3 regions of the Bradyrhizobium sp. HKCCYLRH1030 genome follow, and region 2 is predicted to be linked to each of the others. Evidence: predicted binding sites of a transcription regulator. Region 2 holds the regulator's gene; each other region holds the start of a gene.
What was found. The regulator PhoB, encoded in region 2, activates phosphate uptake and scavenging genes when phosphate is short. The targets are predictions, from matches to a motif close to TGTCATNNANCTGTCAT.
Positions count from the first base shown of each region.

Region 1: ACQR1E_RS12870 (Orn/Lys/Arg decarboxylase N-terminal domain-containing protein) is a predicted target of PhoB. The motif match lies at 7,196-7,212, and genes of this name have one in related genera.
Region 3: phnC (phosphonate ABC transporter ATP-binding protein) is a predicted target of PhoB. The motif match lies at 7,700-7,716, and genes of this name have one in related genera.

Region 1 covers NZ_JBNPUY010000003.1:582,160-592,104, forward strand. Annotated here, with positions in the region: gene ACQR1E_RS12835 (DUF1236 domain-containing protein) at 285-674, shown strand; gene ACQR1E_RS12840 (VanZ family protein) at 727-1,080, opposite strand; gene ACQR1E_RS12845 (thiamine pyrophosphate-dependent enzyme) at 1,211-1,810, opposite strand; gene ACQR1E_RS12850 (thiamine pyrophosphate-binding protein) at 1,807-2,358, opposite strand; gene ACQR1E_RS12855 (hydroxyacid dehydrogenase) at 2,510-3,559, shown strand; gene ACQR1E_RS12860 (hypothetical protein) at 3,991-4,203, shown strand; gene ACQR1E_RS12865 (GNAT family N-acetyltransferase) at 4,213-4,785, opposite strand; gene ACQR1E_RS12870 (Orn/Lys/Arg decarboxylase N-terminal domain-containing protein) at 4,794-7,151, opposite strand; gene cobT (nicotinate-nucleotide--dimethylbenzimidazole phosphoribosyltransferase) at 7,294-8,349, shown strand; gene ACQR1E_RS12880 (histidine phosphatase family protein) at 8,349-8,942, shown strand; gene ACQR1E_RS12885 (adenosylcobinamide-GDP ribazoletransferase) at 8,939-9,658, shown strand; gene cobD (threonine-phosphate decarboxylase CobD) at 9,655-9,945, opposite strand, start outside.
Region 2 covers NZ_JBNPUY010000005.1:253,191-263,135, reverse strand. Annotated here, with positions in the region: gene ACQR1E_RS16995 (nickel-dependent hydrogenase large subunit) at 188-1,627, opposite strand; gene ACQR1E_RS16990 (HupU protein) at 1,624-2,640, opposite strand; gene ACQR1E_RS16985 (HoxN/HupN/NixA family nickel/cobalt transporter) at 2,656-3,777, opposite strand; gene ACQR1E_RS16980 (trypsin-like serine protease) at 3,953-5,269, opposite strand; gene phoB (phosphate regulon transcriptional regulator PhoB) at 5,417-6,124, opposite strand; gene phoU (phosphate signaling complex protein PhoU) at 6,141-6,857, opposite strand; gene pstB (phosphate ABC transporter ATP-binding protein PstB) at 6,888-7,709, opposite strand; gene pstA (phosphate ABC transporter permease PstA) at 7,706-8,587, opposite strand; gene pstC (phosphate ABC transporter permease subunit PstC) at 8,591-9,589, opposite strand; gene pstS (phosphate ABC transporter substrate-binding protein PstS) at 9,688-9,945, opposite strand, start outside.
Region 3 covers NZ_JBNPUY010000003.1:16,660-26,604, reverse strand. Annotated here, with positions in the region: gene ACQR1E_RS10385 (phosphodiesterase) at 1-49, opposite strand, end outside; gene ACQR1E_RS10380 (ABC transporter ATP-binding protein) at 57-1,109, opposite strand; gene ACQR1E_RS10375 (ABC transporter permease) at 1,115-1,900, opposite strand; gene ACQR1E_RS10370 (ABC transporter permease) at 1,905-2,720, opposite strand; gene ACQR1E_RS10365 (ABC transporter substrate-binding protein) at 2,773-3,780, opposite strand; gene phnE (phosphonate ABC transporter, permease protein PhnE) at 3,940-4,788, opposite strand; gene phnE (phosphonate ABC transporter, permease protein PhnE) at 4,785-5,669, opposite strand; gene phnD (phosphonate ABC transporter substrate-binding protein) at 5,765-6,697, opposite strand; gene phnC (phosphonate ABC transporter ATP-binding protein) at 6,777-7,586, opposite strand; gene ACQR1E_RS10340 (DapH/DapD/GlmU-related protein) at 7,761-8,423, shown strand; gene ACQR1E_RS10335 (alpha-D-ribose 1-methylphosphonate 5-triphosphate diphosphatase) at 8,420-9,604, shown strand; gene ACQR1E_RS10330 (DUF1045 domain-containing protein) at 9,611-9,945, shown strand, end outside.

The DNA.
Region 1 (9,945 bases), on a different contig from region 2:
ATCGGCTTTGCCTGTGGTACCTGCCGCCTGCATTTTTTTCAGCAGGCGGGCCATGGGTGAGGCCTTCACCCGGCATTCCCTGCGCCCTCTCGATGTCATCGGAGGGCGATCGATCGCAGGACTCGGGCGTGATCCGCCGCGAGCGATGGTGAAGAGTTCGAGGCTTGGTTCCCTTGGCATGATGGTTCCCTTGGCATGATGAAGTTTCGGCCATTTGGAACCGGAACTGCAGGCGATCCCTTGGTGTTGAACGGCATCTCGAAAGCACTGGAGGAGAGACAATGATGAGAACCCGTCTTGCCGTTTCGCTGATCGCCACCTCGCTGCTGGCGTCGACCGCTGCGTTCGCCCAGTCCACGACCGTCGAAGGTGCCGCCAATGGTGCTGCGGCCGGCGGCGCCGTTGCCGGTCCGGTCGGCGCCATGGTTGGTGGCACGGTCGGCGCCGCCGTCGGTGCGGGCCTGGAGATTCCGAACGCGGTCATCAACTCGATCGAGGCCGAGCGCGCGCCGTCGGTGGTCGTCCATGAGCGTGTCGTGGTCGGCGAGCCGCTGCCCGCCACCGTCGAACTGCGTCCGGTACCGCGCTACACCGAGTATCGCTATGCCGTCGTGAACGATCGCCGCGTGATCGTCGATCCGCGCACCCGCCGCGTCATCAAGATCATCGAGTGATCTGACATTCTGACAGGCAGGGGCCTCGTCGCATCAGCGGCGGGGCCTCTTGTCATGCGGTTTGCGTGCGGATCTGTCGGATGAGCCAGTCGATGGCCGCGGACAGGCCGAATCCGATGCAGGCGGTCGCGGCGTCGACGACGAAGTCTTCCAGCCGTGCGTGACGCCCTGGCGCCAGGAACTGCGCGAGTTCGAGTGCACCGATCAGGATCACCGCAATCCCGGTGGTCAGCAGCCGATGACTGCGATAGGCGAGGCCGAACGCAAGGCCGATCAGGATGAAGGCGAGGGCGTGTTCGCCGTCCTGTCCAAGCTGCGAATGGGGCCTATAGCTGGGCGGGCCCAGCGTTGCGAAGGCAACGGCTGCGGCGAGCAGCCAGGCCGAGAGGCGGATCGCGATCTTCATGGACGCTGCTTAGCACGTTCCGGGCCACGAACCGGGGTCACGGTCGCTTGAGGCACCGGTTTAGTTAATGTGGCTCGGAAGCCGGAACATGGCCTTCTCATCGTACCGCGAACAGCTTTCGTCCGGCGCCTCAGATCGGCTGCCGGACTCCCAGACCCTGCATGAAGCGCTCGCGGATCTGCGCCGGATCGCGCCTGGTGGCGCCCACACCGGGCTTGTCGTCGATCTTCGCCGCAATCAGCACCGGGCCGGGCGCCTCGAACGTAACAGCGATCAAGCGTTCGAAATCTTCCTCGTCTGCGGCCCAATGGCTGGCGCCAATGCCGCAGCCGGCGGCAATGGCGACGATGTCGGCGTTCCGGGCCGGCGTCGGCTGGTTTCCGGTGATCTGGTAGACGCCATTGTCCATGACGATGATGGCCAAATTCTTCGGCGCCAGCGTCGCAATCGTGGTCAGGCAGCCGAGCTGCATCAGCAGCGAGCCGTCGCCCTCGAGCGCGAACACCCGGCGCTGCGGCTGCGCCAGGGCGACGCCGAGCGCGATCGGGCAGGCAAGCCCCATGCTGCCGAGCATGTAGAAATTCTGCGGCCGCGGGCCCGCCGCCCACAGATCGAAATTGGTGTTGCCGATGCCGCCGATGACAGCTTCCTCGTGCTTGAGTTTCGCGACCAGCCGGCAGGTGAGGTCGGTGCGGTTCATGACCTTGGTGTTGCTGATGGTCGCGCTCATGCGAACACCTTTCCGCCGGTCAGCAGCGGCGACAGGATGAGCGCCACCGGCGCCTGTGTCGCCACCGCCTGCTTGATCGAGCGGTCCATGATGAATTCGAGCTCGTCGAGGCGCGTCATGGTGTGATGCTCCATCGCCAGCGCATCGAGCACCGGGCGCATGGTCCGGCACACCAGCGACTGGCCGTAGTTGAATTCGCCGAGCGTGCCACGCTCGGACACGATCATGATCAGCGGGATCTGGCAGGGCACGACCAGCGAGGCCAGCACGTTGGGCAAGGTCGCGAAGCCCGATGTCTGCATCAGGAGCGCGCCGCGGCGCCCGCCCATCCAGGCGCCTGCGAGAATGCCGACCGCTTCCTCCTCGCGCGCCGTCGCAAACGTCGTGAAGAACGGATCGTCGTGCAGGCTGTGGATCAGCGGCGTCAGGACGCGGTCGGGAACGTAGGGGATGAGGTCGACGGCGTTGCGCTTGAAGGTCTGCAGCACGATCTCGTGCCAATTCGGCACGGTGCTTGCGGATCGCGCCGCATCGGCATCGGCGGCCATTGCTGTTCCTCCGGTCGTCCCTGATGGGGGGCGCTGTTTGGCGCTGAGCTTGACGGCACCGGGACGATTGTCAACATGCCGGCCCGGCCGGTCAGGCGTCCGCCTTTCAAGTCCGACATCAAGAACCAAGACACCAGGAGGTCGCCTGTTCATGGCCGCGAATTCCAAGCGCGTCTTCTACGTCAAATATCTGGCCCACCCGATCTTCAGCGAGCTGCTCGCCGCACGCCCCGACGTCCGGCTCGACCGGCTGGAGAACGAGAGCTCCGAGGCCGAGACGGCGCCGATCCTCGCGGCGGCTCACGCCTACCAGATCGGGGCGGCCCGCGACGAGCTCGCGCCGCGCTTCCATGTCGATGCAGACCTGCTGCGCCGCGCCCCAAACCTCCTCGTCGTGTCGAGCAACGGGGCCGGATACGACCCGGTCGACGTCGACGCCTGCACCGGGGCCGGCGTCCTCGTCGTGAACCAGTCCGGCGGCAACGCGCATTCGGTGGCCGAGCACACGCTCGGCATGATGCTGACCCTGTCGAAGCGCATCATCCAGTCCGACCGCCGGCTGCGCCGGGAGCGCGACGTCAACCGCAACGATCTGATCGGCAACGAGGTGCAGGGGCGGACGATCGGCATCGTCGGGCTTGGCCATGTCGGCCGCCGGGTTGCCGAGCTGTGCCGCGGCCTCCTCGGCATGACGGTGCTGGCCTATGACCCGTATCTCTCGCCGGAGGAGATCGCGGCACGCGGCGCGGAGAAGGTGGAACTCGATGACCTGATGCGGCGCTCTGATTTCGTCTCGATCAACTGCCCGCTGACGAGGGAGAGCCGGGGCATGATCGGTGCCCGCGAGTTCGCACTGATGCAGCCGAGCGCCTATTTCGTCACCACCGCCCGCGGCTTCATCCATGACGAGGAGGCGCTGTTCACCGCCCTCAGCGAAAAGCGCATCGCCGGCGCCGGCCTCGACGTCTGGGCCAAGGAGCCGCCGCCGCCGGACCATCCGCTGCTCCAATTCGACAACGTGCTGGCGAGTCCCCATACGGCCGGCGTGACTCGCGAGGCGCGGCAGAACATGGGCCGGATCGCCGCCGAGCAACTGCTCGCCGCGCTCGACGGCGGGCGGCCGCCGCGCCTCATCAACCCCGAGGCCTGGCCGCGCTACAGCGCCCGTTTCCGCGAGGCATTCGGAGTGACACCCGCCTAGCCGGGAGAGAGGAATTGCGAGGAGAAGATTTCATGCGTCGCAAGCCGCGAGGTGGCAACAAATCTTCTCTCCCGGGCGGCTTCCGCGAAGCGGACATTGCTATTTTCCGAGCTGTCTCGACAGCACGATGGAGGCTGATCATTTTTCCTGTGGCGCCATGAGCTTAGGCCACGTTTTTCGCTCGGCGCGGAAGGGAAGTTGGTCCGATGCGCAGGCTGAACGCGATCCTGAAGTCGACCCACGGCCGCGTCCGTCGCGCCGTCTCGCAGTTCGTCGCAATTGCCGCCGCGAGCCTGCCTTCGGTCGGCGCCTGAGCGCCGGTTCCACGAGCTGCGTCAAATATTTGCATCGACCGCTTGATATCGGTCAACAGCGAGCTGGGAAGCGCGGTAACATCACCTCCGAGCACTCCGTGAGAGACAGGAGGTTGCATGTCGCGCTATGTCATCCATTTCATGAAGGACGTGCTGGGCGAGAACGGCCGCCAGTGCGAGATTTGCCAGAGCACGCTGGAGGTTGAGGCCGAGAGCGAAGGCGAAGCCGCAGAGATCGCAAAGTCCCGGTTCTGCGAACAGCAGGAGCTGCGCGACTGGTCGCTGCATGCCGACCGCATCGAGGTGAAGGCGGCCGACTTTCCCTCCTGACCCTGCGGCTCAGCGGCGCAGCCCAGCCGGTGCGTCGCTGGCCCCGGGGCCCAGCGAGCGCTGCACCATCACGGTGTCGCACCAGCGGCCGTAACGGTAGGCGACGCCCGGAAGCAGCCCCACCCTGGCGAACCCGAAGCGCTCATGAATGCCGAGCGAGGCGACGTTGTCGGCGTCGATATAGCCGATCATCTGGCGATATCCGGCCGCTGCGGAAGCATCGATCAGCGCCTGCATCAGCAGCCGGCCGACACCACGGCCGAGATGCTCATGGTGGACATAGATCGAATGCTTGACCGCGAACCGATAGGCTGGCCGCTTCCTGAACAGGACGACATAGGCATAGCCCACGACCTCGCCGCGGAATGTCGCGACCAGATGTGGCAGCCGATGATTGCGCAGATTCTTGCGCCGCTGCTTGAGATCGTCCGGCTCGGGCGCCCCGGAACCGGCGGCGCTGTCCTCGACCCCGCGGCGGACGTGCCGCCGGTAGATCGAGAGCATGGCCTCGACATCTTCGTCGCGTGACGGCCTGACGAGGACCGGCGGCTCGGTCTCGCGAGCCGTGATCGCGCTGTCCATGGTTCGAATTACTCTGCGCAGACATAGGTATGGAGCCGGATCCGGCCGGACTCGTCGAGCTCCTTGTACAGCCCCTGGATCTCGACGTCGAAACCGGGATAGGCGTTGAACGCCCGCTCGAACATCTTGAGGTAATCGATCATCGGCTGGGCGCGTTCGGACAGCCGTTCGCCCGGAACGATGGTGGCGATGCCCGGCGGATAGACCACGAACGGCGTCGTCGCGATGCGCCCGGCGATCTGGTCGATCGGCAGGTAGTCGACCTCGTTTCGCATCAACGCACGCGCCGCCTCGCGCGGCGACATCGCGATCTCAGGCAAGTGCTGCGGCTGGAACTGCTTCGCCTGCAGCGCGCTCACCTCGGCCTCGCGGTAGAAGCGGTGCATCTCGGCGCAGAGGTCGCGCAGCCGCAGCTTGCCGTAACGCGCAAAGCGCTTGCGGGTGAACTCCGGAATGGCGTCCTCCAGCAGCACGTTGTCGTCGTGGAGCCGCTTGAAGGCGACCAGACCGCTGATCAGGGTTCCGGCCTTGCTCGCCTCGACCCCCGGCGTCAGCAGGAAGAGCAGCGAGTTGAGGTCGTTCTTCTCCGCCACGATGCGGTTCTCGCGCAGATATTGCGCGACGATCGGAGCCGGGATGCCGTGCTCGGCATAGCCGCCGGTGGCGCGATCGAACCCCGGGGTCAGCAGGGTCAGCTTGTTGGGGTCGGTCATGGTGAAGCCAGCGGCGAGATCCGGAAAGCCGTGCCATGCCGCTCCGGGCGCGAGCTGCCACAGCGCGGCATCGGTCGCGAGCTGGTCGGTCGAGAGCGCCTCCCAGGCCACGTCGTGGCTAGCCCCGGGATTGGCCGCATCGGGGATCGATACGCGATCCGGAACGAATGGCTCGAAGAACCAGCGCCGCGCCGGATCCTTCTCCTTCTCCTCGAATTCGCGGCGCATCGCCCGGATCTTCTTGCGCAACTCGATGCCAAGCCGGATCGTGTCGTCCCACAGGACCTCGCCGGAGCGGCCCTTCATCATCTGCGCGCCGACGTCCAGCGAGGCGAACAGCGGGTAGAACGGCGATGTCGAGGCGTGCTGCATGAAGCTTTCGTTGAAGCGGCGATGCTCGATCCGCCGCCGCTGCCCCTTGATGTGGCGGTCCTTGACGTGGATCTGCGATGCCTGGGAGAAGCTCGCGAGCTGCTTGTGGGTCGATTGCGTGGCGATGATGCCGGGAGCGTCGGGCCCGAGATCGCCCAGGCCCATGGCGAAGCGGCCGGCGTAAAGCGGGTGGAATTTCATGAAGCCCGCCCAGGCCTCGTCGAACATGATGTAGTCGCAGAGGTGCCCGATCCGCTTCAGGATCATCTCGGCGCTGTGGATCGTGCCGTCATAGGTGCACTGCTCGACCACTGCGACGCGGAATGGGCGTGGCTTGCGCCAGGCGTCGGGGTCCCTGACCAGCGGGTTGTCGCGGATCTGTTGCCGGAGGTGCTCCTCATCGAGCAGATCCCAGCGCATCGGGCCGATCAGGCCCCAGGGGTTGCGAACCGTTGGGACGTAGATCGGGACGCCGCCGGAGATCAGCAGCGCGCCGTGATGGGCGGCCTTGTGGTTGTTGCGGTCGAACAGCACGAGGTCGCCGTCGGTGACCAGGGCCCCGAGCACGACCTTGTTGGAGGTCGAGGTACCGTTGAGGACGAAATAGGTCTTCTCGGCGCCAAAGATCTGCGCCGCTTCCTTCTGCGCGCGCAGCGCCGGCCCCTCATGGGTCAGGAGATCGCCGAGATCGAGCACGGAATTGTCGAGGTCGTCGCGGAACACGGCCTCGCCGAGATGCTCGACGAACACCCGGCCGATCGGGCTGCGACTGTAGAACACGCCGCCATTGTGGCCGGGGCAGGTCCAGAGCTGGTTGCCTTCCTCGGCGTAGTCGACCAGCGCGCCGAAGAATGGCGTCTTCAGTGTCTCGGCATATTGCTTCAGCCGGCTGACCAGGTTCTTGGCGATGAAGGCGGGAGTCTCCTCCGACAGGAAGACGTATCCGTCGATGAAGTCGAGCACCTCGACCGGCAGATCCTCGAACCGCTTGCGGCGGATCAGGAGGATGATCGGGAAGTCCAGTCCGCGACGGCGCATCAGGTTGATCAGCGACGCCGTCTTGCCTTCCAGGCCCTTCTTGCCCCAATCGACGACCATGCAGCCGATCGCGGCATCCGTCTGCACGGCGATCTCGGCGTCCTCCAGCTTGCGGGCGCGCACCACCTCGAAGCCCGAGCGCTGGATCTCCTCGATGATCTGGTTGAAGCGGACGCCCGCAAGGTCGTCGGTCTCGAACACGGGAGCGGCGAACAGGAAGGTGAAGCGGCGGAAGTATTCCATGAGAGTCTTTCGGGCTGGGTGGCAGCCACCTGTCGTCACGTTCGATGACGGTTCGATGACAATAGGGCGCCTCACGGAGCTTGTCTCGGCCGCCTCGCGGTGGCAATCGTCCCGAACCCGAGTGATGCTGAAAGGATCCGTGGTGCTTCCCGAATGGATCAGCCTTGATTGTGTGACCCCGTCCGAGCTCCATCGGCAGGCGGCGCTGGAACGCCAGGCCCAGTTGACCAAGCCGATTGGTGCCCTTGGGCGATTGGAGCAGGTGGCGGTCGAGCTGGCGGCGCTGCAGGCGTTGGAGCGGCCGGGGGCCGATCGGGTCCCGGTGGTGCTGTTCGCGGGGGACCATGGCATCGCGGCGCGAGGCGTGTCGGCGTATCCGCCGGAAGTGACGGTGCAGATGCTGCACAACTTCGCGGCCGGTGGCGCGGCGATCTCGGTGCTGGTGCGCAGCCTGGGCTGTCCGCTCGAGGTGGTCGATGTCGGTACGCTGGCGGATGAGCCGGTGCCCGGTGTCGTCGTCGACAAGCCGCGGCGCGGCACGTGCGACTTCAGCACCGGGGCGGCGCTGACGCCGGAGGAGGTTGCGTTCGCGGCCGACGCCGGACGGCGCGCGGTGGCGCGGCAGGCCGATCACGCGCCGCAGCTCGTGATCTTCGGCGAGATGGGGATCGGCAACACGACGTCGGCGGCAGCGATCGCCGCTGCGCTGCTGTCATGCGCGCCCGCGGACATCGTCGGCAGCGGCACCGGGCTCGACGCCGACGGACGGGCGAGGAAGGCTGCGGTGATTGCCGATGCGTTGGGGCGACACGGGCTCACGGCGGGAGCGGCCGTCGCGGACGTCCTGGCTGCCGTCGGCGGCTTCGAGATCATTGCGATGGCCGGCGCGATCGTCGCCGCCGCGCAGCGGCGCTGGCCGGTGCTGGTCGACGGCTTCATCGTCTCGGTCGCGGCGCTGGTCGCCGTCCGCCTCAATCCCTCCTGCCGTCCGTGGCTGCTGTTCTCGCATCGCTCGGCCGAGCGCGGCCACGCCATCGTGCTCGACGCGCTCGGTGCCCGTCCGCTGATCGACCTCGATCTGCGGCTCGGCGAGGCCTCGGGCGCCGCCACTGCGCTGCCGATCATCCGGCTCGCCTGCGCACTCCACAACGGCATGGCGACGTTCGCCGAGGCCGCCGTATCGGGTCGCGAAGCCTGATGCGGATCGATCTGCTGCGGCACGGGACGACAGGACGGGACGGCCATCTCGACGGCCGTACCGACCCGCCGCTCAGCGACCTCGGCTGGGATCAATTCCGGCGGCAGACGCGGAGTCGGATCTGGCGCAGCGTCGTCAGCTCGCCGTTGGCGCGCGCACGTGCGGCAGCGGAGGATTATGCCCGGCTGACCGGCTGCGCGCTGGACATCGACGCGGATTGGAGCGAGCTCGATTTCGGCCTCTGGGACGGGCGGACGCATCGCGACATCGCCGCGGAGCCCGGAGGCGAAGCCTTGCTCGACACCTTCCATGCCGATGCTGAGGTCCGGGCGCCGGGCGGTGAGAGCTGGTCCGATTTGCAGGCGCGGGTGGCGCGCGCAACACATCGTATCCTTGCCCGGCCCGAGCCTGCGCCGGTTCTGGTGGTGGCGCATGGCGGCGCCATGCGCGCAGCGCTCTCGCATTTGCTCGGCTGGCCGCTGCGCCAGCTGTGGAGCCTGCGCATCCGGCCCGGCACGCGGATCACGCTCGAAGCCGGGCAGGGCGGTGATGGTGTATCTTGGGGCGAAATCGTCGAGATCATCCAGCCATGAGTCTGCGTGAATTCTGGATCGCATTGCAGTTCCTGACACGGCTGCCGACACCGCGGGTCGCTGAGTCGCGACCGGACGATCTTGCACGGGCGTCGGTCTGGTTTCCGGCAGCCGGACTGGTGATCGGCGCCTGTCTGGCGCTGGTCGGCCGCCTTTTTCATGATGCCGATCCCTGGATCGTCGCGCTGACCGTGCTGGTCGCCTGGATCGGGATCACCGGCGCGCTGCATCTCGATGGGCTCGGCGATGTCGCCGATGCGTTCGGCGCCTCGCATGGCAGGCCGGAACGCTTCATCGCCGTGCTGGGCGATCCCCATGCCGGCAGCTTTGCCGTCGTCGCGATCAGCTTGCAGATCGCCGCCAAGCTGGTGCTGATCGCCGAGCTGGCGACGGGCCCGACGGCCTGGGCGCTGGTGCTGATCCCGGCCTGGGCACGCTGGGGGACTTTGATCTGCAATAAGACCCTGCTGTCGTTGAAGCCAGGGCTGGGGGCGAGCATCTCGAACAGCGTCGGCTGGAACGTCATCGTCGCCTGGGGCGGCGCGCTCGCGATCGGCGCGCTGGCCGGTGCGGTGCCGACGCTGATCGCGATCGCTCTGGTTCCGGGAATCGCGTTCTATTGGCAATGGCGGCTCGGCGGCATCACCGGCGATTGCCACGGCGCCAGCATCGAGGTCACGGAAACGCTGCTGCTGGCCGCCTGCGTTCTCGGCTAGGACGCGCTGCCGAGCGCCTGCGCTAGCCGCTGCCAGCCTGTCTCATGGCCCGGCAGGCCGAAGCGCAGCCAGCTTGTTTGAGCCGGAAAACGCCGGACATGGATGCCATGGCGGGCGAGCCGCTCGGCAATGTCAGGCGCGCTCGGCGATGTGATCAGTCTGAACAGCGGCGTGCCGCCGAGGACCGCGCAGCCGGCCATGCTCAGAAGATCGTCAATGCGCGAACAATCCTTCGCGAGACGGGCGCGTGTCTGGTGCAACCAGTTTTCATCCGCCAACGCCGTCGT
Region 2 (9,945 bases):
GCGAGAAGGACAGCAAGATGCGGGCCAGCATCATTGCTGGATTTGAATCATAATGATTCCAGATGCTTGCAGCAGCGAGGCCGCGATCGTGGATCCTTGGAAGGCGGATCGCGCGCGATAATCGGAAATCACGCGCTTTGCACCGACAAGCTTGTTTCCGCTTGCTGCCTGCCTGTGTGCAGCGCGCTCAATGGGCCGTGCAGACCATGCAGGGATCGAACGACCGCACGACGTGCTGAATGCCGACCGCACGCGCGCCGGCAGTGCCGACCTCGGTGCCGACCAGCGCCTGTTCGAGCGGGCCCGCGACCCCATCCGCGTCGCGCGGAGAGAAATTCCAGCTCGTCGGCGCGATGATCTGATAACGCTCGATCCGGCCGGAGCGCACCGCGAGCCAGTGGCCGAGGCTGCCGCGCGCAGCTTCCACGAGCCCGACGAAATTGCCGTCGGCCGCGCCGGCGCTGTTGTCGCAGAACGGCTCGTTGAGACGCAGCCCCTTGATCCAGTGCTCGATCGACAGCGCGAGCCGCGCAGTTTCGATCAGCCGGGCGATGACACGATTGCGGACATTGCTGCGACCGCTCGCGAGCAGCGCGGTGATCAACGGCTGACCGTCGATGGCCTGCCTTGCGAGAGCGCCGACCTCGACCGGTTCTCCCGCAAGACGCGGCGCCTTGCACCAGCTATAGGCGTCGGCTTTGTCGGCATCGGGCACGGTGCGGCTCTCGGCCGGATCGAGCGACGTATCGTGCATCCAGGCGTGCGAGACGTCCTCGGTGATGCCGTCCGACGGCAAAGCGTGGACCTCGCCGCTGCTCGTGCGGACACCAGCGCGAAAACGAGCCCCATTGAAGTCGTGATACGCGCCGAAGCTCATCAAGAGACCGGGTCCGCTTCCGAGGTCGGCCAGCGCGAGCGCATCGGCCAGCCGAAGGAAATGCGCGAAGTCGCCGGCGCGGCCCTCCCGCCAACGGTCGAGCTCGTCCGATGTCGACAAGGCGAGCACATTCTCCAGCTTGTCGGCAAACACGACGCGTTCAAGGAAACCGCGAAACGACGCCGCGATCGCGTTGAGCCGCACGCGCTCGCCGAGCTCGATCGCGCGCGTCGTCCCGCCTGGCTGGAAGGCGAGACTGTGCGGCCATTTGCCGGCGATCAGGCCCATGATCTCGAGCAGTCGCGCGCGTGCAGGCAACGCATCGCGGGCCGCGCTGCCCTTCGTCGCCGCGAAGCGCTCGGCCGTAGCCGAATGCCAGGCATGCGAGGCGTAGGCGTCGCGGGCGAAGTCCGGCATGAAGAAGATGTAGAAATGCGTCAGATGGTCCGCTGCGTTCTCGGCCGCGTGCGCGATGTTGCTCGCGAGGATGCCGTTTGGTGCTGCCGCAATGCCCATGGCCTGGCGCAACGCCGCGGCGGCCGCGATCGATTGCGACACCGAGCAGATGCCGCAGATTCGCGGCGCGATCACCAGGGCGTCCAGCGGCGGCCGCCCCTCCAGGATCTGCTCGAAGCCGCGATAGAGCGGCGCCGTCACCTCCGCCCTGGTGACGCGACCGCTCTCGATATCGAGCCTGACCTCGAGATCGCCTTCGACACGATTGAACGGTCCGACCGTGATCCGCGTCATGGACGGCGCTTGTCGCCGGCACGGCCCGGCGGCACCACGACATGATCCGCCGTCGCATTGACTCGGACGCGACGCGGCGTGGCCGATTTCGACAGCGCTGCGAGCGCGACGAACCAGGCTTTCGGCATGTCGGTCGGAAGCCCCACGGGAATGCCGGCGAGCTTGGCCGTCTGCAGATAGTTCTGCGCGCTCTCGAAGCCCGGCGAGGTGCAGGCGATGCAGGCGTAGCCGCCCTTGGTGCAAGAGCCGCCGCCGTTCCACGAGCGCTGATTGCAGTCGCCGACCGCTTGCGTCGCGCGGCAGCCGAGATGCTCCATCAGGCAGCCGCGCTCCGACATCGTCTCCGCGCTCGCCTTGAACTCGTAGAACTCGTTGCGCGAGCAGCCGTGATGCGCCAGGTGATTGGCGATGAAGGTCGGACGGCCGACTGCGTCGAGGCCGTCTGCCGACAGATCGCCCGAGGTGAGCGCCAGCAGGCTTTCCATCATCCAACCCGGATGCGGCGCACAGCCTGCGACGTTGATCACCGGCAGCCCGCGTTTCGAGCGGAAGCCCGCGCCGAGCGCGCCGCCGATGTCGCTGCCCTCGAACTGCAATCCGACCGCATCGGTCGGGTTGATGCCGGCAGCAGGAATGCCGCCATAGGCGGCGCAACTGCCGACGGCAACGACGTAGTCGGCCAGCGGCGCCAGATCGAGCAGCCAGTGATAGATCGAGCGGTTGGTGCCGGCGAGCATGTTGAAGCGGCCGGTCAGACCAGGTCCGCGCGCCACCGAGCCTTCGAGCACCAGCAGATCGAGCCGCTCGCGGCCGTCGCGGATCGCCTCCAACAGCTCCACGACCTCGTCCCCTGTCTGCTCGCTGACGGAGGGATGCCACACCAGATCGATGCCGGATTGGCGCAATTCGTCGAACCAGCCGGACGCGCCGCTTTCCAGGATCGACATGGTGCAGCCGCCGCAGCTCGCACCCTGCAGCCATAGCATCCTGATCGTTCCCTCAGAGCCGACCATCATAAGGCCCCGCTCCTAGCCCGTCTTAAGCGTTCCGCTTCGTATCACCGGCGGGTTTAGCGCCCCCGCATGAACACTGGCAAGCGCTTCCCCGGGGATAGCCTCGGAACCGCGCTGGCTGCGACCGAGCAGCATGGCGACCGCCCAGATCAGTCCGAACAGGCCAATCGCGACGATCCCGAGATTGGCGACATCGTCGCCCAGCGCGGTGGCGACCCCCGTCCATCCCCCGGTCAGGCCAAGCCGCGGCGCCAACAGCGTGATCGCCTCGAAGCCGCCGATCACCAGCGCGATGGCAACGGATGCGCCGGTGATCACGAGGTTATAGCGCAGCTTGCGTGCGGGATCGGTCAGCGCCCAGCGATAGGCGCCCGCCATCAGCATGCTGTCGGCGGTGTCGACGGTGGCCATCGCAGCCGCGAACAGCGCCGGAAACACCAGGACATGGGCGAGGCTCGCGCCGCGCGCTGCCTCGGTTGCCGACAGGCTGAGAAGCCCGATCTCGCTCGCAGTGTCGAAGCCGAGACCGAACAGGAAACCGAGCGGATACATGTGCCAGGCGCGTCCCACCAGGCGGAGCACCGGGCGCAGCAGGCGGATGAGGATGCCCCGTCCGGAGCTTCCGGCGGTTTCCATCTCGGACTGCGGCTGTGCGGCGCGGCGCCAGAGGTTCACGAACAGAATGAGGTTCGCCAACGCGATCAGCAGCAGGAAGCCGGCCGACACCGACGTGCCGATGACGCCGCCGATCGCCCTGATCGCGCTCTCTTCATCCAGGAGGTCGGCGCCGGCGATGAGGCTCACGACGATGGTGGCGATGACGACGACGCTGGAATGGCCGAGCGCAAAATACAGGCCGGCGGCGCGCGGGGCGCTACCGTCCTGCACCAGCTTCCGTACGACGTTGTCGATCGCCGCGATGTGATCCGCATCGACCGCATGGCGCAGTCCGAGCAGCCAGGCCAGCATCGCGGTGCCGACGATGGCGGGCCGGTCGGCGTAGAGCGCGAACGCCCAGGCCCAGGCGAGCGCGTTGGCGGCGACCAGCCCGCCGACGAGCGCAACGTTGCGGCCGGGCTGCGATCGCCACCACAGCAGCCGAGGGGCACGAGGATGATCAATTTGAACAATCGTCATACTCGGACTATAGCAAGAGCCAGGCCAGTTCGGTAAAGCCCCCGCTGCAGGCAAAAGCTGCAGGAAAACGTGGGCGGCCCTTCCCGGATTGCCCTCTCGCTTGGCAACCCGCTATCCAGTCACGCACAGATCATGACCAGCGGCGGGACATCCTCTTCTCTCGTCCCTCCTTCGCTCACCGCATCGAGGCACTCTGTGCCGCGATCTCGCGCCGCACGACCGCCTCGAACTGGCTCGCGGGGGCGGCGAACATCAGCCGGGTCTCCTCATGGAACGCCGAGAAGATGCCGACCACGGCCGGCTGTCCGCCGACTTCGGCCATGATGGGGGAGCCCGAATAGCCGAAATTGGCGAGGCAATGCACCGTCAGCAGCATCCCGTCCTTGGTCATGCCGGCGCTGCAATTGCGCTGGCCGGTCGGCGAATAGCGCCGCTCCTGGCCATAGCCGATCTCGGAGATGGTTCCGGCCGTGGTCGCAGCCTGCAATTCCTCGCGCGTCAGCGCCCTGACCTCAACCGGCTTCGACGGCAGCGCGTCCTTCAGCACGATCAACGCCCAATCGGCGGGCGAGCGGTCGAGCGACCACCTGTCGTGCCGGGTCGGGACGAAATCAGGCGCCACGATCAGCTTGTCGGCGACAGACGATGCCGCCGGCGTGCCCCTGTTCATGCCGGCCAGGAAGCGGACGTTGCCGGGGCTGACCTGCGCCACGCCGTTGAACACGCAATGTGCCGCGGTGAGCACGACGCGCGGCGCGACCAGCGTGCCGGTGCACCAGCCGCCGGTCGAGTATTGCGCGACGGTGACGACGCCGATCGACGACGCCGGCCACGAGGTGGGATCGACGACCTCGCCGATGTGGCGGTCGAGCCCGAGCAGTTGCTCCGGACGCGGAGCGGCGATGCCGGCCTCCGCCGATTCCGGCTTCGGCCGCCAGGCCGCAATGGCACTCTGGGCCTGGACGCGCTGCGGCTCGGTCAACTTGACCCGCTGCACGTCGCGGCCGGCCGATCGCACGCCGCTACGGCCCGCCATCACCAGCCAGGCATAGCCCTGCACGACGTCCTGTTTCACACCGCGGCCGTCGAGCAGCATCAGGCCGAGCATGTATTGCGACTGGGCGAAGCCCTGCGCCGCGGCGCGGCTGAACCAGCGGCCGGCTTCGCCGTAATTGCTCGCAACACCTTCGCCATTGACGTAGGCGATGCCGAGATAGTGTTGCGCGACAGCGAGCCCCTGATCGGCGGCCTTGCGGTACCACGCCAGCGCCTCGGCGGGGTTGCGCGGTTGGCCCCAGCCGAAGGCGTGCATGAAGCCGACGTCGAACTGCGCCCGCGCATCGCCCTTGGCGGCCAGCGGCAGCAGCCGTCGCATCGCCGCCGCATGCTGCCCGTTGCCTGCCGCCGCGACCGCGTCTTCGAGCTCGGCGGCCGTGGCGCCCGCCGCGCCGCCGAGCAGCACGGCAAGAGATATGATGATGGTCTTGATCAAGGGCGTCCGCTGGGACCGAAACATCGTGACGGGCCACGAAGCAGACACGATCAAGACGGCGGCGGCGTGGCGGAAAGCGGACCGCGATCTCCTCAATCGGGCCGCCTCGCGTCTCACACCTGCTGCGTCCTCACGCCCGATCGCCCCTTACACCTGCTCGCTCTTGGCGAAGCGATCATCGAGCGCATAACCGGCGCCGCGCACGGTGCGGATCGGGTCCTGCTCGCGGCCGGGATTGAGCAGCTTGCGCAGGCGGCCGATATGGACGTCGACGGTGCGCTCGTCGATGTAGATGTCGCGGCCCCAGACACTGTCGAGCAGCTGCTCGCGGCTGAACACGCGGCCGGGATGCTCCAGGAAGAACTCGAGCAGGCGGTATTCGGTCGGGCCGAGATCGATCGGCCTACCAGAGCGCGCCACGCGGCGCTTCTCGCGGTCGAGCTCGATGTCGCCATAGGACAGCACGGTCGCCAGCCGCTCCGGACTCGCCCGCCGCAGCAGGCCTTTCACCCGCGCCAGAAGCTCCGGCACCGAGAACGGCTTGACGATGTAGTCGTCGGCGCCGGTCGCGAGGCCGCGCACGCGCTCGCTCTCCTCGCCGCGTGCGGTGAGCATGATGATCGGCAACTGCCGGGTCTCGGTCCGCGCCCGCAGGCGGCGGCACAGCTCGATGCCGGACAGGCCCGGCAGCATCCAGTCGAGCACGACGAGATCGGGAACACGCTCCTTCAGGCGCGTGTCGGCTTCGTCGCCGCGCGCCACGGTCTCGACCTCGTAGCCTTCGGCCTCGAGGTTGTAGCGCAGCAGCGTCGTCAGCGCCTCCTCGTCCTCCACCACCAGAATTCGGGCGCCCATGTCTGAACCGTCTCTCTCAGTTGCCGGGGATCGTCGATGCGAAGCTCGTCATGTCGCCCTTCGGGCGCTTGTCCATGATCTGCTGGCCTTCGATCATATAGAACACCGTCTCGGCGATGTTGGTCGCGTGATCGCCGATGCGCTCGATATTCTTGGCGCAGAACATCAGGTGGATGCAGAACGAGATGTTGCGCGGATCCTCCATCATGTAGGTCAGGAGCTCGCGGAACAGCGAGGTGCAGATGGCATCGACTTCCTCATCGCCCTTCCACACCGTCATCGCCGCCGGCAAATCGTGCGCGGCATAGGCGTCCAGCACCGTCTTGACCTGCGACTGCACGAGATCGGTCATGTGCTCGAGCCCGCGGATCAGCTTCAGCGGATGGAAGTCGCTCTCCAGCGCCGCGACGCGCTTGCCGATGTTCTTGGCGAGATCGCCGATACGCTCCAGATCGGTCGCCACGCGCATCGCGCCGACGATCTCACGCAGGTCGACCGCCATCGGCTGTCGCCGGGCGATGGTAAGAACGGCGCGCTCCTCGATGATGCGTTGCAGCTTGTCGACCTCGGCGTCGGTGGCGACCACCTTCTGGCCGAGCGCGATGTCGCGTCGCACCAGCGCATCGACGGAATCGACGATCAGCCGCTCGGCGAGGCCGCCCATCTCCGATACCAGACGGGTGAGGTCCTGCAGATCGCTGTCGAACGCCTTGGCGGTATGTTCACTGGCCATGATGATCTCCTGAAGACAATGTCGTCGGCGTCAGCCGAACCGGCCGGTGATGTAATCCTGGGTCCGCCGATCGCTCGGCGAGGTGAAGATCTTGCTGGTGTCGTCGAACTCGATCAGCTCGCCGAGATACATGAAGGCGGTCTTGTCGGAGACGCGCGCCGCCTGCTGCATGTTATGCGTCACGATGGCGATCGTATAGTTTTCGGCGAGTTCCTGGATCAGCTCCTCGACCTTGGCGGTCGAGATCGGATCGAGCGCCGAGCACGGCTCGTCGAACAGGATCACCTCCGGCCGGACCGCCACGGTACGCGCGATGCACAGCCGCTGCTGCTGGCCGCCGGACAGCGACAGGCCCGAGGCGTTGAGCTTGTCCTTGACCTCGTTCCACAACGCGCCGCCGCGCAGCGCCTTCTCGACCCGGTCGTCCATCTCCGACTTGGAGATCTTCTCATAGAGGCGGATGCCGAAGGCGATGTTCTCGTAGATCGTCATCGGGAACGGCGTCGGCTTCTGGAACACCATGCCGACCCGGGCACGCAGCAGGTTCAGATCGAGCTTGGGATCGAGGATGTTGGTGTTGTCGAGCATCAGCTGCCCGGTCGCCCGCTGCCCCGGATAGAGATCGTACATCCGGTTGAAGATGCGCAGCAGCGTGGACTTGCCGCAGCCGGACGGGCCGATGAACGCGGTGACGCGGTTGGTGCCCAGCGACAGGTTGATGTTCTTCAGCGCATGATGGTCGCCGTAGTAGAAGTTGAGGTTGCGCGCGGTCACCTTGGCCGGCGCATCCGGAAGCGCCTTGCCGTGAAGAGCGTGATTGGGCTGACTGACGGAGACGGACAGTTCGGTCATTTGGTGTTCCTCTCGGCGCCGAGAATGCGTGCACCGATGTTCAGGGCGAGCACGGCCAGAGTGATGAGAAGGGCTCCGCTCCAGGCCAGTTGTTTCCAGTAGGCATAAGGGCTCTGGACGAAATTGTTGATGGTGACGGGCAGGTTCGCCATCGTCTTGGAAAGGTTGAGGCTCCAGAACTGGTTCGACAGCGCGGTGAACAGCAGAGGCGCGGTCTCGCCGGCGACGCGGGCGGTCGCCAGCAGCACGCCGGTGATGAGGCCCGAGCGCGCCGCCCGATAGGCGATGCGGCGGATCACCAGCGAGCGCGGCAGGCCGAGCGCAGACGCCGCCTCGCGCAGCGGGTTGGGCACGAGCAGCAGCATGTCCTCGGTGGTGCGCAGCACCACCGGGATCACGATGACCGCCAATGCAAGGGAACCCGCGAGTGCCGAGAAGCCGCCCATCGGCACCACGACCGCACCATAGATGAACAGGCCGATGATGATCGAGGGCGCCGACAGCAGGATGTCGTTGATGAAGCGGATCACCGAGGTCAGGCGGTCGTTGCGGCCGTATTCGGCGAGATAGGTGCCGGCGAACAGGCCGAGCGGCGCGCCGATGCCGACGCCGATGATCGTCATGATCAAGGAGCCGACGATGGCGTTGCGCAGGCCGCCTTCGCTGGAGCCGGGCGGTGGCGTGTCGGCGGCAAAAACCTGCAGGCTGAGGCCGGCGAGTCCGTTATAGAACAGCGTGAACAGGATCAGCGCCAGCCAGGTGACGCCGAACATCGCGGCGGCAACGCAGAGGCCGCGGATCACGATGTCTCTGCGGCGCCGGCGCGCATAGATCGGATTGACCGGCGCATCGAGTGTAAGCGTGTCAGCGCTGGACATGGCTTATTTTCCCGCCTTGGCTTCGAGCCGCATGAGCATCAGCCGCGCGCTCGCCAGCACGAAGAACGTGAGCACGAACAGCAGCAGGCCGAGCAGGATCAGGCTCGACTGGTGCAGCCCGTCGCTCTCCTGGAATTCGGAGGCGATGGCGGCCGAGATCGTGGTGCCCGGTGCGAAGATCGAGGATGAGATACGGAACGAGTTGCCGATGATGAAGGTCACCGCCATCGTTTCGCCGAGCGCACGCCCCAGCGCCAGCATGACGCCGCCGATCACGCCGACACGGGTGTAGGGAATGACGACGCTGCGCACGACCTCCCAGGTGGTGCAGCCGACGCCGTAGGCGGCTTCCTTCAACACCGGCGGGACGGTCTTGAACACGTCGACCGAGATCGAGGTGATGAACGGCAGCACCATGATCGCCAGGATCAGCGAGGCGTTGAACAGGCTGAGATAGGACGGCGGACCCGCGAAGATGTCCTGCAGCACCGGGATGCCGGCGCAGAGATTGATCATGAACGGCTGGAACGTATAGGCCAGGAACGGCCCCAGCACGAAGAAGCCCCACATGCCGTAGATGATCGAAGGAATGCCGGCGAGCAGCTCGATGGCAAGTCCGATCGGACGGCGCAGCCATTGCGGGCACAGCTCGGTGAGGAAGATCGCAATGCCCAGACCGACCGGAATGGCGATCAGCATCGCGATGAAGGACGTGACCAAGGTGCCGTAGATCGGGCCGAGCGCCCCGAGCACCGGCGGATCGGCCGACGGCGCCCAGCGCCGCGTCCACAGGAATTCGAAGCCATATTCTCTCATGGCCGGCCATGCGCCGACGATGAGCGACAGGATGATGCCGCCCAGGATCAACAGGACGGAGATCGCGGACAGCCGCGTGATCCAATAGAAGGTCACGTCGCCGAGCTTGAAGGCGCTGAGCGCGCGTGCCCGGTCATAGGGGCCGGCAGCAGCCGCGATATCGCTGACTTCGGTCTGAACCGCCATCTCTGCCAATTCTGCCCCCTGTTCCTTGGACACGCCTCAACCCCGGTAGCGCCCCTCCCCCGGAGGGCCGGGAGAGGGGGATTTTCGATACGTCCAGCTCAGCTCTTGATGTCGGCCGACCAGGTCTTCTCGATCAGCTTCACGACGCTGTCGGGCATCGGGATGTAGTCGAGCTCCTCAGCCATCTTGGCGCCCTTCTCGAACGACCACTTGAAGAACTTGATGGCTTCGCCGGACGCCGCCTTGTCGGCCGGCTCCTTGTGCATCAGGATGAAGGTCGCCGCCGTCATCGGCCAGGACTTATCGCCGGGCTGGTTGGCGAGGATCACGTAGTAGCCCGGGGCCTTGGCCCAGTC
Region 3 (9,945 bases), on a different contig from region 2:
TGATGTGCAGGTCGGATATCTGGGCGATGACGACGGGGCTCTTGGTCATCAGCAGATCAGCCTTTCTCCGGCAACAGCCGAATGGAGTCCGGTGCAATCCGCAGGCCGATCCGCTCTCCCGCAGCGACACTGATCGAATTCGGCGCGTCCACGGTCAGTGCAATTGAGGCGGCGTCGCGGACGATGATCCGCTGCCGGTCGCCGACAAAGCGGACGCTGTCGACGACGCCAGTCAGACTCGATGCCGCGGCATCGACGATCCCGATCGTTTCCGGCCGAACCATCGCCACCGCCAGGTTACGTGGACCGGGATCGGCGATCGGCTGCCGACCTCCCGGCAGAACGAGCTGGGCGCCGTCGATCGGCGCCTCGATGATGTTGGCCGCGCCGACGAACTCCGCGACGAATCGATCGGCGGGCGAGAAATAGATCTCGCGCGGCGTCCCGATCTGGGCGATGGCGCCCTTGCGCATCACGACGATGCGGTCGCCGAGCTCCATGGCTTCAGCCTGGTCATGCGTGACGTAAATCGCCGTGATGCCGAGCATGCGCAACAGGCCGTTGAGCTCGCCGCGCAGGCGCTCTCGCAAGGCCGCATCGAGCGCGGTGAGCGGCTCGTCGAGCAGCAGCACGCTCGGCCGTATCGCGACCGCGCGCGCCAGCGCGACGCGCTGGCGCTGGCCGCCCGAGAGCTGATCGATCCGCCGATCTTCCAGGCCGGCGAGGTTGGTCAGCGTGACCAGCTCCGCGACCCGCACGGCGCGCTCCGGCTTGGGCACGCCGCGGATCTTGAGCCCGTAGCCGATATTGTCCGCGACGGTCATGTTGGGGAACAGCGCGTAGGATTGAAACACCATGCCGACATTGCGCTTCTCGATCGGCTGCCTCGTCAGATCCTTGCCGCCGAACAGCACGCGCCCGCCCGCATCGGGTGTTTCGAGCCCGGCCACGATCCGCAGCAGCGTGGTCTTGCCGCAGCCGGACGGCCCCAACAGCACCAGCGTCTCGCTCTGCGCGATGTCGAGCGTGGCGCGCGCGAGCGCGCAGGTCCCGTCGGCAAAGGTCTTGCCGCAATTCTCCACCTTGAGAGCGGCTCCATGCCGGGTCATCGTGCTCACCTCAGGCTTCCTCTCTCGCCGATCCATTGCATGGCCACCAGCAGCGGGATGATCATGACGAAGAAGATCAGCGTGTAGGCGGACGCGACCTCGAGCCGCATCGATGCGTAGCTGTCGGCGAGGCCGACCGGCAATGTCTTGGTCAGCGGCGTATGCAACATCCAGGTCAGGTTGAACTCTCCGAGAGATAGTGTCACCACCATGAGGCTGCCCGCCAGGATGCCGGGCGCGGCGTTGGGAACGATGACGTCGATGAAGCGGCGCCATGGCGCGGCTCCGACCGATGCGGCACCTTCGTCGAGCGACTTCACGTCGATCGTCGAGAACACCGCCATGACGGACCGCACCATGAATGGCATCGTAAAGATCACATGGCCGGCGAGGATGAACAGCCATGAACGGCGGAAGCTTCCCGCCCCGCCATAGGTGAGCAACAGCGCGAGCGCGATGGCGAGCCCGGGAATCGCGAGCGGCAAGGTGATGATTTCCTCGACCAGCCGCGCCAGCCGTCCGCCGCGAACGTACAGCGCATAGGCAGCGGGAACACCGACCACGAGCGTGACCGCCAGCGTGCCCAGCGCGATCAGGATCGATGCCATGATCGTGCCCGCGTAGAGCTCCCAGACCTGGGCCACCCACTGCAGCGTCACGCCGGATTGAATGCCGCGGAAGTAGTTGACGGTCACGCCCGCGGCGATCGAAAGGCCGGCCGGCACGGCCAGGAAGGCGGCGACCAGCAGTGTGAACAGCAGTTGAAGGATGAAGATGGCTCTATCGCGCACGTGCCTACCCTGCCGCTGCCACCGAGCTGCCGGCGAAGGAGCGCGCCAATGCGAGCATCAGCCAAGTCATCAGGCCAAGGCCGACCGAGAGCGCCGCCGAGGTGGCCAGGTTTCCGGCCAGCGTGAATTCCGTGTAGATCAGCATCGGCAACACGTCGATGTTCGTGGCCAAGGTGAATGCCGTTCCGAACGCGCCCATCGCCGTCGCGAACGCGATTGCGCCGGATGCGATCAGCGCCGGGGTCAGTGCCGGCAGAATCACGTCGCGCAGCACGGCCCAGGGGCTTGCGCCGAGCGATCGGGCTGCCTCCTCCAGACCGGGGTCCAGCTTCTGCGCGGCAGCCATGATCGTGAGGATCACCCGCGGAATCGAGAAATAGAGATAGCCGAGGAACAGCCCGTAGATCGAATAGGCGAATACGAGCTTGTCGCCGGTGAGCCGGGACGAGACCTCGCCGATCAGCCCCTGACGGCCAGCCAGAAGGATGATCATGAAGCCGACCACAACGCCCGGAAAAGCGAGCGGAAACGTCAGGATCGCAACCAGGATCGCGCGGCCCGGAAACCGGTGACGCTGCAGAAACAGGCCGGCGATCGTCGCGATGATCAGGGTCGCGATCGTGGTGGCCGCCGCCAGCGCCAGCGTGTTGAGGAGAGTCGTGCGGTAGCGCGGTTCGAGAATGATCGCGAGATATTCGGTCAGACCGTGCGGTCCCTCGGCGCCGGTCGCGAGCAGCCTCGCCATCGGCAACAGGAAGAATGCCGCGGTGACGGCCGCCAGGGGCAGCAGGCAGAGCCGGACGAAGGATTTGTGCGACATGTGATCAAGTGCACCTCCGCCGGATCGTCTCCGGCGGAGGCGCGGTGCTCCTTCAGCGGACTTCGGACAGATAGCGATCGACAAAGCCCTTTTGCGCAGCTTCCATATCGCCCCAGTTCACGCTCTTGGCGCGGGCGTAGTCGCTGTCCGGCAAGAACTTGTTCTTCACCGAGTCCGGCAGCTCGATCGGGCGCGCCGGACGCAGATAGGCATTGGTCCAGATCGCCTGCCCCTTGTCGGAGAGCAGATAGTCGATCACCTTCTTCGCCTTGTCCTTGTCGGGCGCGTTCTTCACAAGGCCGACGACATAGGGAAAGACCACCGAGCCTTCGCAGGGAATCACGAACTCGAAATTGCCCTTCTCGGTATATTTCGCGCGGTAGGCGTTGAAGTCGTAGTCGAACAGGATCGGGATCTCGCCCGAGACGACACGCGCATAGGACGTCTGCTTCGGCACGATCGGATCGTTCTTGCGCAGATCCTTGAAGAACGTAAGGGCTGGCTCGAAATTGGCCTGCGAACCGCCGAGCGCGAGGTTGACGGCAACCGCGCCGACATAGCCGACGGCCGCAGAGCTCGGATCGAGGTAGCCCACCATGCCCTTGTAGTCGGGTTTGAGCAGGTCCTTCCAGCAGGCCGGAACGGGCTTGCCGCCGAGCGCGTCCTTGTTCACGAACAGGCCGAGCGTGCCGGAGTGGATCGTGGTCCAGTAGCCGTCCGCATCCTTCAAGCCGGCGGGGACCTGATCCCAGTTTGCGGGCTTGTAGGCCTCCAGCGCGTCCTGCGTCTTCGCCTTCATGCCGAAGGTGACGCCGAAATAGCCGATGTCGCCGACCGGATTGCTCTTCTCGGCGAGGATCTGCGCAAGCGCCTGGCCGGAGTTCTTGTTGTCGTGTGGAATGTCGTAGCCGAGATCGGTCTTGATCGCCTTGAGCATCGAGGCCCAGTCGGCCCATTCCGGCGGGCAGTTGTAGCAGATGACGTCCGCGGCCTTGGCCGGCTGCCATGATGCGGCAACACATAGCGCGAGCAGCGCGAGAACGAGGCGAGTGAGCTTCATGAAGACGGACTCCGTATGTCCTGGCATGGCAGCCAGTTCCGGAGCTTCCCCTAAAGGCGGCACATGAAGGATTTGCGACAGTCGGTGCAGCACACACAGCCGGCACCGCATCCTGATCGTTCGTAGGCGAACGATCGCAACCTTCGGATGCCACTCCGGTCAGGCGATGACGCGGCGGCCGATGATCGCAAAGCGCAGCTTGCCCGAGATCCAGTCGATCACAGCCACCGCCACGAGGATCATCAGGATCAGGAACGACACTTTCTGCCATTCCAGCACGCGGATCTGCTCCGCCAGCTGCAGCCCGATGCCACCGGCGCCGACGATGCCGATGATGGTCGCCGAGCGCGTGTTGGATTCGATGAAGTAGAGCACCTGGCCGGCAATCACGGGAAGAACCTGCGGCAGCAGGCCGAAGCGGATCTCATGCAGCGGGCTGCCGCCGGCGGCGCGAACGCCCTCGACCTGCCGCCGGTCGGCGCTCTCCATCGCCTCCGAGAACAGCTTGCCGAGCGCTCCGAAATCCGAGACCGCAATCGCCAGCACTCCGGCGAACGGCCCGAGGCCGACGACATTGATCCAGACCAGCGCCCAGATCAGTGTGTCGACGCCACGAATGGTGTCGAACAGGCGACGCACCGGAAAACGGAAGATCGCCGACGGGATGATATTCCTGGCTGCAAGCAGGCTGACCGGAAGAGCGAACACGGCCGCCAAGGTGGTGCCGAGCACCGCGATCGAGAGCGTCTCGCCGAGCGCCTTGAGATAAATCGGAAGCGATGAGCCGGGATCCGGCGGCAGCATCATCCGCGCGATCCAGCCGAGCTGGCCGAGGCCGGACAGCATCCGCGACGGCGAGAAGTCGAGATCGACCAGACCGAAGACGAAGATCGCCACGGCCAACGCCAGCACGAGCGGCGTTGCAAGGCGTGCGGATAACGGCCGATTGAAGATCTGCGGATAGCGCTCGGCGAGCTGCTTCGGGTCGGGTGAGCCGGAGATACTCATGTGCGGGCCTCCGAGCCGAACAGGCGGCCGCGCAGCCAGCCGGTACCGATGTCGATCAGGAACACGGTGACCACGATCATGACAAGAATGGCGCTGACGTCGGAATAGTAGAACTTGCGGATCGCGACCACGAGCTCCTGGCCGATGCCGCCGGCACCGACGAAGCCCATCACGGACGCCTCGCGCACGTTGATCTCGAAGCGCAGCAGCGTGTAGCTGGAGAAGCCGGCGATGACCTGGGGCAGCACGGCAAAGCGCATGCAGGACAGCCAGCTCGCGCCGGTGGCGCGCACGCCCTCGACCGGCTTCATGTCGGCGTTTTCGACGACCTCGGAGAACAGCTTGCCGAGCGCACCGCTCGAATGAAGGGCGATGGCGAGGACGCCCGGGATCGGCCCAAGCCCGAAAGCAATGACGAAGATCAGCGCGAACACGACGCTCGGAACGGTGCGGGCGAATTCCAGGAGCCGGCGCACCGTGAAGCGGATCCACGGCGCGGGCGAGGTGTTCTCGGCGGCGAGGAAGTTGAGACCGAATGCGACGAGCATTCCGGCCGTCGTGCCGACGTAGCTGATCAGCAGCGTCTCTGCCAGAAGCTTGATCCACTTCTTGAAGCCCCAGAACCATTCGGGCAGATTGGTCCAGACCCGCTGCCCGTCGTCGAGCGTGAAGATGCGATCGAAGTAGCTGATGAAGTTGCCGAAGTAGGTATAGAACGTCCGCAGATTGACCTCGGCACCGATGGCCGCGGCGAAGAGCACCGCCAGGAATACCATGGCGGACAGGGCAAGACGCAATCGACGGCGCGAAACGGCCCGCCGATAGGTCTCGTTCAGAGCCGCAAGCTGCTGGCTCGGAAGGATCGAAACGGCAACAGCCATCGGCTTCGTGCTGCTCTTGGTTCGGACGTGTGAGGGATTCTTCAACGGACGAGCCGGGCCCCACGAGACCCGGCTCACCATCGATGGATCGTCGATCAGGACGCCTTCTTGCGCAGGCTGTCGACGAATTTGATCAGGTCGATCGTGCCATCCCAGTCCTTCGTCGTGGCAGGGTGGAAGCCCTTCTTCTGGCCGTCGGAGAGACGGTCGAAGGCGACCTTGTCCTTGATCGGCGCATCGAAGAAGGCCTTGGCGATCGCCGATTTCAGATCGTCCGGCAGGTCCGTGTTGTAGGCGTAGGGGCCGTTGATGATCGGCGCCGACTTGTGAATGATGCGGAAGTCGTCCTTCTTCATCGGCGAACCGTCAGCGTTCTTCAGCATGCCCTTGGTCAGCATCTGGGCCAACGTCGAATCGTTGTCGCTCGTCCATTGGTTGGCCGCGATGTCGACAGTCCCCTGGGAAAGGGCCAGCACCGCGTTCTCGTGGCTGCCGGTGAAGACAACCTTGCCAAAATACGTCTCGGCGTCGGTCACGCCCATCTTGTTGAGCTCGAAGCGGGGCACGTTGTTGCCCGACGTTGAGTTCGGATCGACGAGGCCGAGATTCTTGCCCTTGAGGTCTTCGACCTTCCGGTACGGGCTGCTCGCCTTGACGAAGAACACCGAATAGTAGCCGGTGCTGCCGTCGGAGTTGATGTCGTTGGCGAAGGCATCGGTCTTGACCCCGGTGAGCCGGGCGCGGGCAAACGACGCCGAGCCATAGCTCGCGATGTGGATGTTGCCGGCGCGCTGGCCTTCGATCACGGCCGCATAATCGTTGGCGATACGCAGCGTCACCTTCACGCCCAGCTCTTTCGAGAGATAGTTCACGAAAGGCGTCCAGCGCTCGGTGACACCCGAGGCGTTCTCTGCCGGGACCACGGCGAAGGTCAGCTCAGGATACTTCGCCTTCCAGTCCTCGGCTGACGCCGAGGCCGTGAAAGCCAGCGCAGCGACGCCCGCCAGAACGATGCGACGATTGATCATAACATACCCTCTTGTTGCAGTAAGTAACAGGTCTCGCCCCCGCGCCATGCGGAAGCTCGAGCTTGCAGAAATCCGCGTCTCAGGCCACGGCCGCTTCGCCGAGTACCGGCACCGTTGCCGCCGGTGCCGGATGGATCGAACCCATCACCTCGTCCGCCTCGAGATCGTAGAGTTCACGTGCGATCTGCGCCGTCAGCGCCGACGGCACGTCGTCGAACACGATCCGTCCGGTCGCCATGCCGATCAGGCGATCGCAATAGCTGCGCGCCAGATCGAGCGAATGCAGATTGCAGACGACGGTGATGCCGAAATGCTTGTTGATGCGCAGCAACGCGTCCATCACGACCTTGGTGTTACGGGGATCGAGCGAGGCGATCGGCTCGTCTGCGAGAATGATCTCGGGGTTCTGCACCATCGCGCGCGCGATCGCGACGCGCTGCTGCTGCCCGCCCGAGAGCTGATCGGCGCGCTGCGCTGCGAGGGAGGCCATGTCGAACTGCTCGAGCGCGGACAGCGCCATGGCGACATCCTCCGCCGGCCAGAGCTGCGCCAGAGAGCGCCACGACGGGATTTCGGCGAGCCGCCCCATCAGCACGTTCGTCAGCACGTCCAATCGGCCGACCAGATTGAACTGCTGGAAGATCATCGCGGAGCGCGCGCGCCACTTCCGCAGGTCACGGCCGCGCAGCGCCGTCACGTCGAGATCCTTGAAGAGGACGCGCCCGCCGCTCACCGGGCTCAGACGATTGATGGACCGCAGCAGGGTCGACTTGCCGGCGCCGGAACGCCCGATCACGCCGACGAAGCTGCCCGGTGCAACAGAGAAGGATGCGTTGTCGACTGCGGCTTTCATGCCAAAACGGCACGTCAGGCCATCCACCACCAGCATTGAATTCTCCAGACGCCTCGCTTCGGCCTATCGCTAACGTTTGGATTCTACAGTTATGTGACAGCGACACTGCAGCGCCACACCCGTCCACATGCCGGTCACAGTCATGCAGATGTCACGCCTCTGTCATAGGGGAGATCCAACACCCTCACAGGCGTAGAGACGGGACGCAAGATGGCCGGCAAGTCGCTTTCGATTGAACCTACCGTTGACCCTTCGGCCAAGCTCCAGGACGTGACGCTCGGCGCCTATTGCGAGATAGGCGCCCGCACCATCCTGCAGGAGGTGACGATGGGCGACTACTCCTACGTGGTCAACGATTCCCAGATCACCTACACGAGGATCGGGAAGTTCTGCTCGATCGCGGCGATGACCCGGATCAATCCGGGCAACCACCCGATGCAGCGGGCGACGCAGGCCCATTTCACCTATCGCGCCAGCGCCTATTTTCCAGGAGAGCCGGACGATGCGGAGTTCTTCGCCTGGCGGAGAGAGCATCATGTCCAGATCGGACACGATGTCTGGATCGGCCATGGCGCGATCGTGCTGCCGGGCCGCAACATCGGCACCGGCGCGGTGGTGGCGGCTGGCGCCATCGTCACCAAGGACGTTCCGGCCTATACCATCGTCGCCGGCAATCCGGCGCGTCCGATCAAGCGCCGGTTTCCGCACGAGGTCGAGCAGCGGCTGCTGGATCTGGCGTGGTGGAATTGGAATCACGAGGCGCTGCGCGCGGCGCTGCCGGATTTCCGCAAGCTCGCGATCACCGCGTTTCTCGACAAATACGAGGCTGCCCTCGACGCGCGCGTCGCGGTGCGGCAGAGTGCCGCCCCATGACCGATATCTCCATCTCGCGGGGCCGCTGCCTCGTCGATACTGACCTCGTCGACACCTCCTTGATTATATCCGGCGGCATTGTCGCCGGCGTCGGGACACCGGGACGCCGGTCGGGTCTCGAACTCGATGCGGAGGGACTCACCGTGCTCCCCGGCATCGTCGACATTCACGGCGATGCGTTCGAGCGCCAGATGATGCCGCGCGCCGGGGTCGATTTCCCGACTGACGTTGCGCTGATCGACAGCGACCGCCAGGCCATCAGCAATGGCATCACCACGGTCTTTCACGCGACGACCTGGTCGTGGGAGCCGGGCCTGCGCAGCGCCGACAATGCGCGGCGCCTGCTCGAATCGATCGAAGCGCTGCGCCCGCGGCTCGCAGCCGACACGCGCTTCCATCTGCGCCACGAGACCTTCAATCTCGACGACGAGGAGGAGATCGGGTGGTGGCTCGCCGACCGGCGCGTCGACCTGTTCGCCTTCAACGACCACATGGATTCGACGGTGGCGAGTCTGGACAAGCCGCACAAGCGCCAGCGCATGGTCGACCGCACCGGCCTGCCCGGCGCGGAGTTCGACCAGTTGGTCGCGCGCGTCGCCTCTCGCGCCGATGCCGTTCCGGCCTCGATCGCGCGGCTGGCCGAGATCGCTCGCACGGCTGGTGTCCGTATGCTGTCGCACGACGACGACAGCCCGGCCATGCGCAAGGCGTTTCGCAGCCAGGGCGTGACCATCGCAGAGTTTCCGGTCAACGAGGAGACTGCGCGCGAGGCCGCCCAGGGCGGCGACGCCATCGTATTCGGCGCGCCCAACGTCGTCCGTGGCGGCAGCCATACCGGGTGGACGAGGGCCAGCGACATGATCGCCAAGGGCCTCTGCTCGGTGCTGGCCTCCGACTACTACTATCCCGCACCGTTGCTGGCAGCGTACCGGCTCGCGGCCGAGGGCGTTCTCCCGCTGGCGCGCGCCTGGGATCTGATCTCGGGCAGCCCTGCACGCGCAGCCGGGCTGGCAGACCGCGGCACGCTCGCTGAGGGCCGCCGCGCCGATATCATTCTGGTCGACGACCGCGTGCCGTTGCGCCCCCATGTCGTCGCCGTGATCGCGTCCGGCCGGCTGGTCTATCTCACCGAGACAGACCGGCTGAACGCCCGGCCGGCGCGTGTCATGGCGGCGGAGTAGCGAACCATGGCCAATCTTCTGCGCTATGCGATCTATTATGCTCCACCAGCGACGGCGGATCTGGCGGAATTCGGCGCGAGCCTGCTCGGATACGACGCGTGGAGCGGCGATGACCGCAGCTTTCCGAGCGAGATCGTCCGCGCGCTTCCAGACTGGGCTGAGCTGACCGCAGACCCGCGCAAATACGGCTTTCACGCGACCTTGAAGGCTCCGTTCGAGCTGTCCGATGCGGAGAACGAAGCCGCGCTCCGCAGCGCCTGTGCCGCGTTCGCGGCCACGCCGCGAGCCGTCCCGGCCATCCGTCCGATCGTGGACGCGATCAGCGGCTTCATCGCGATGAT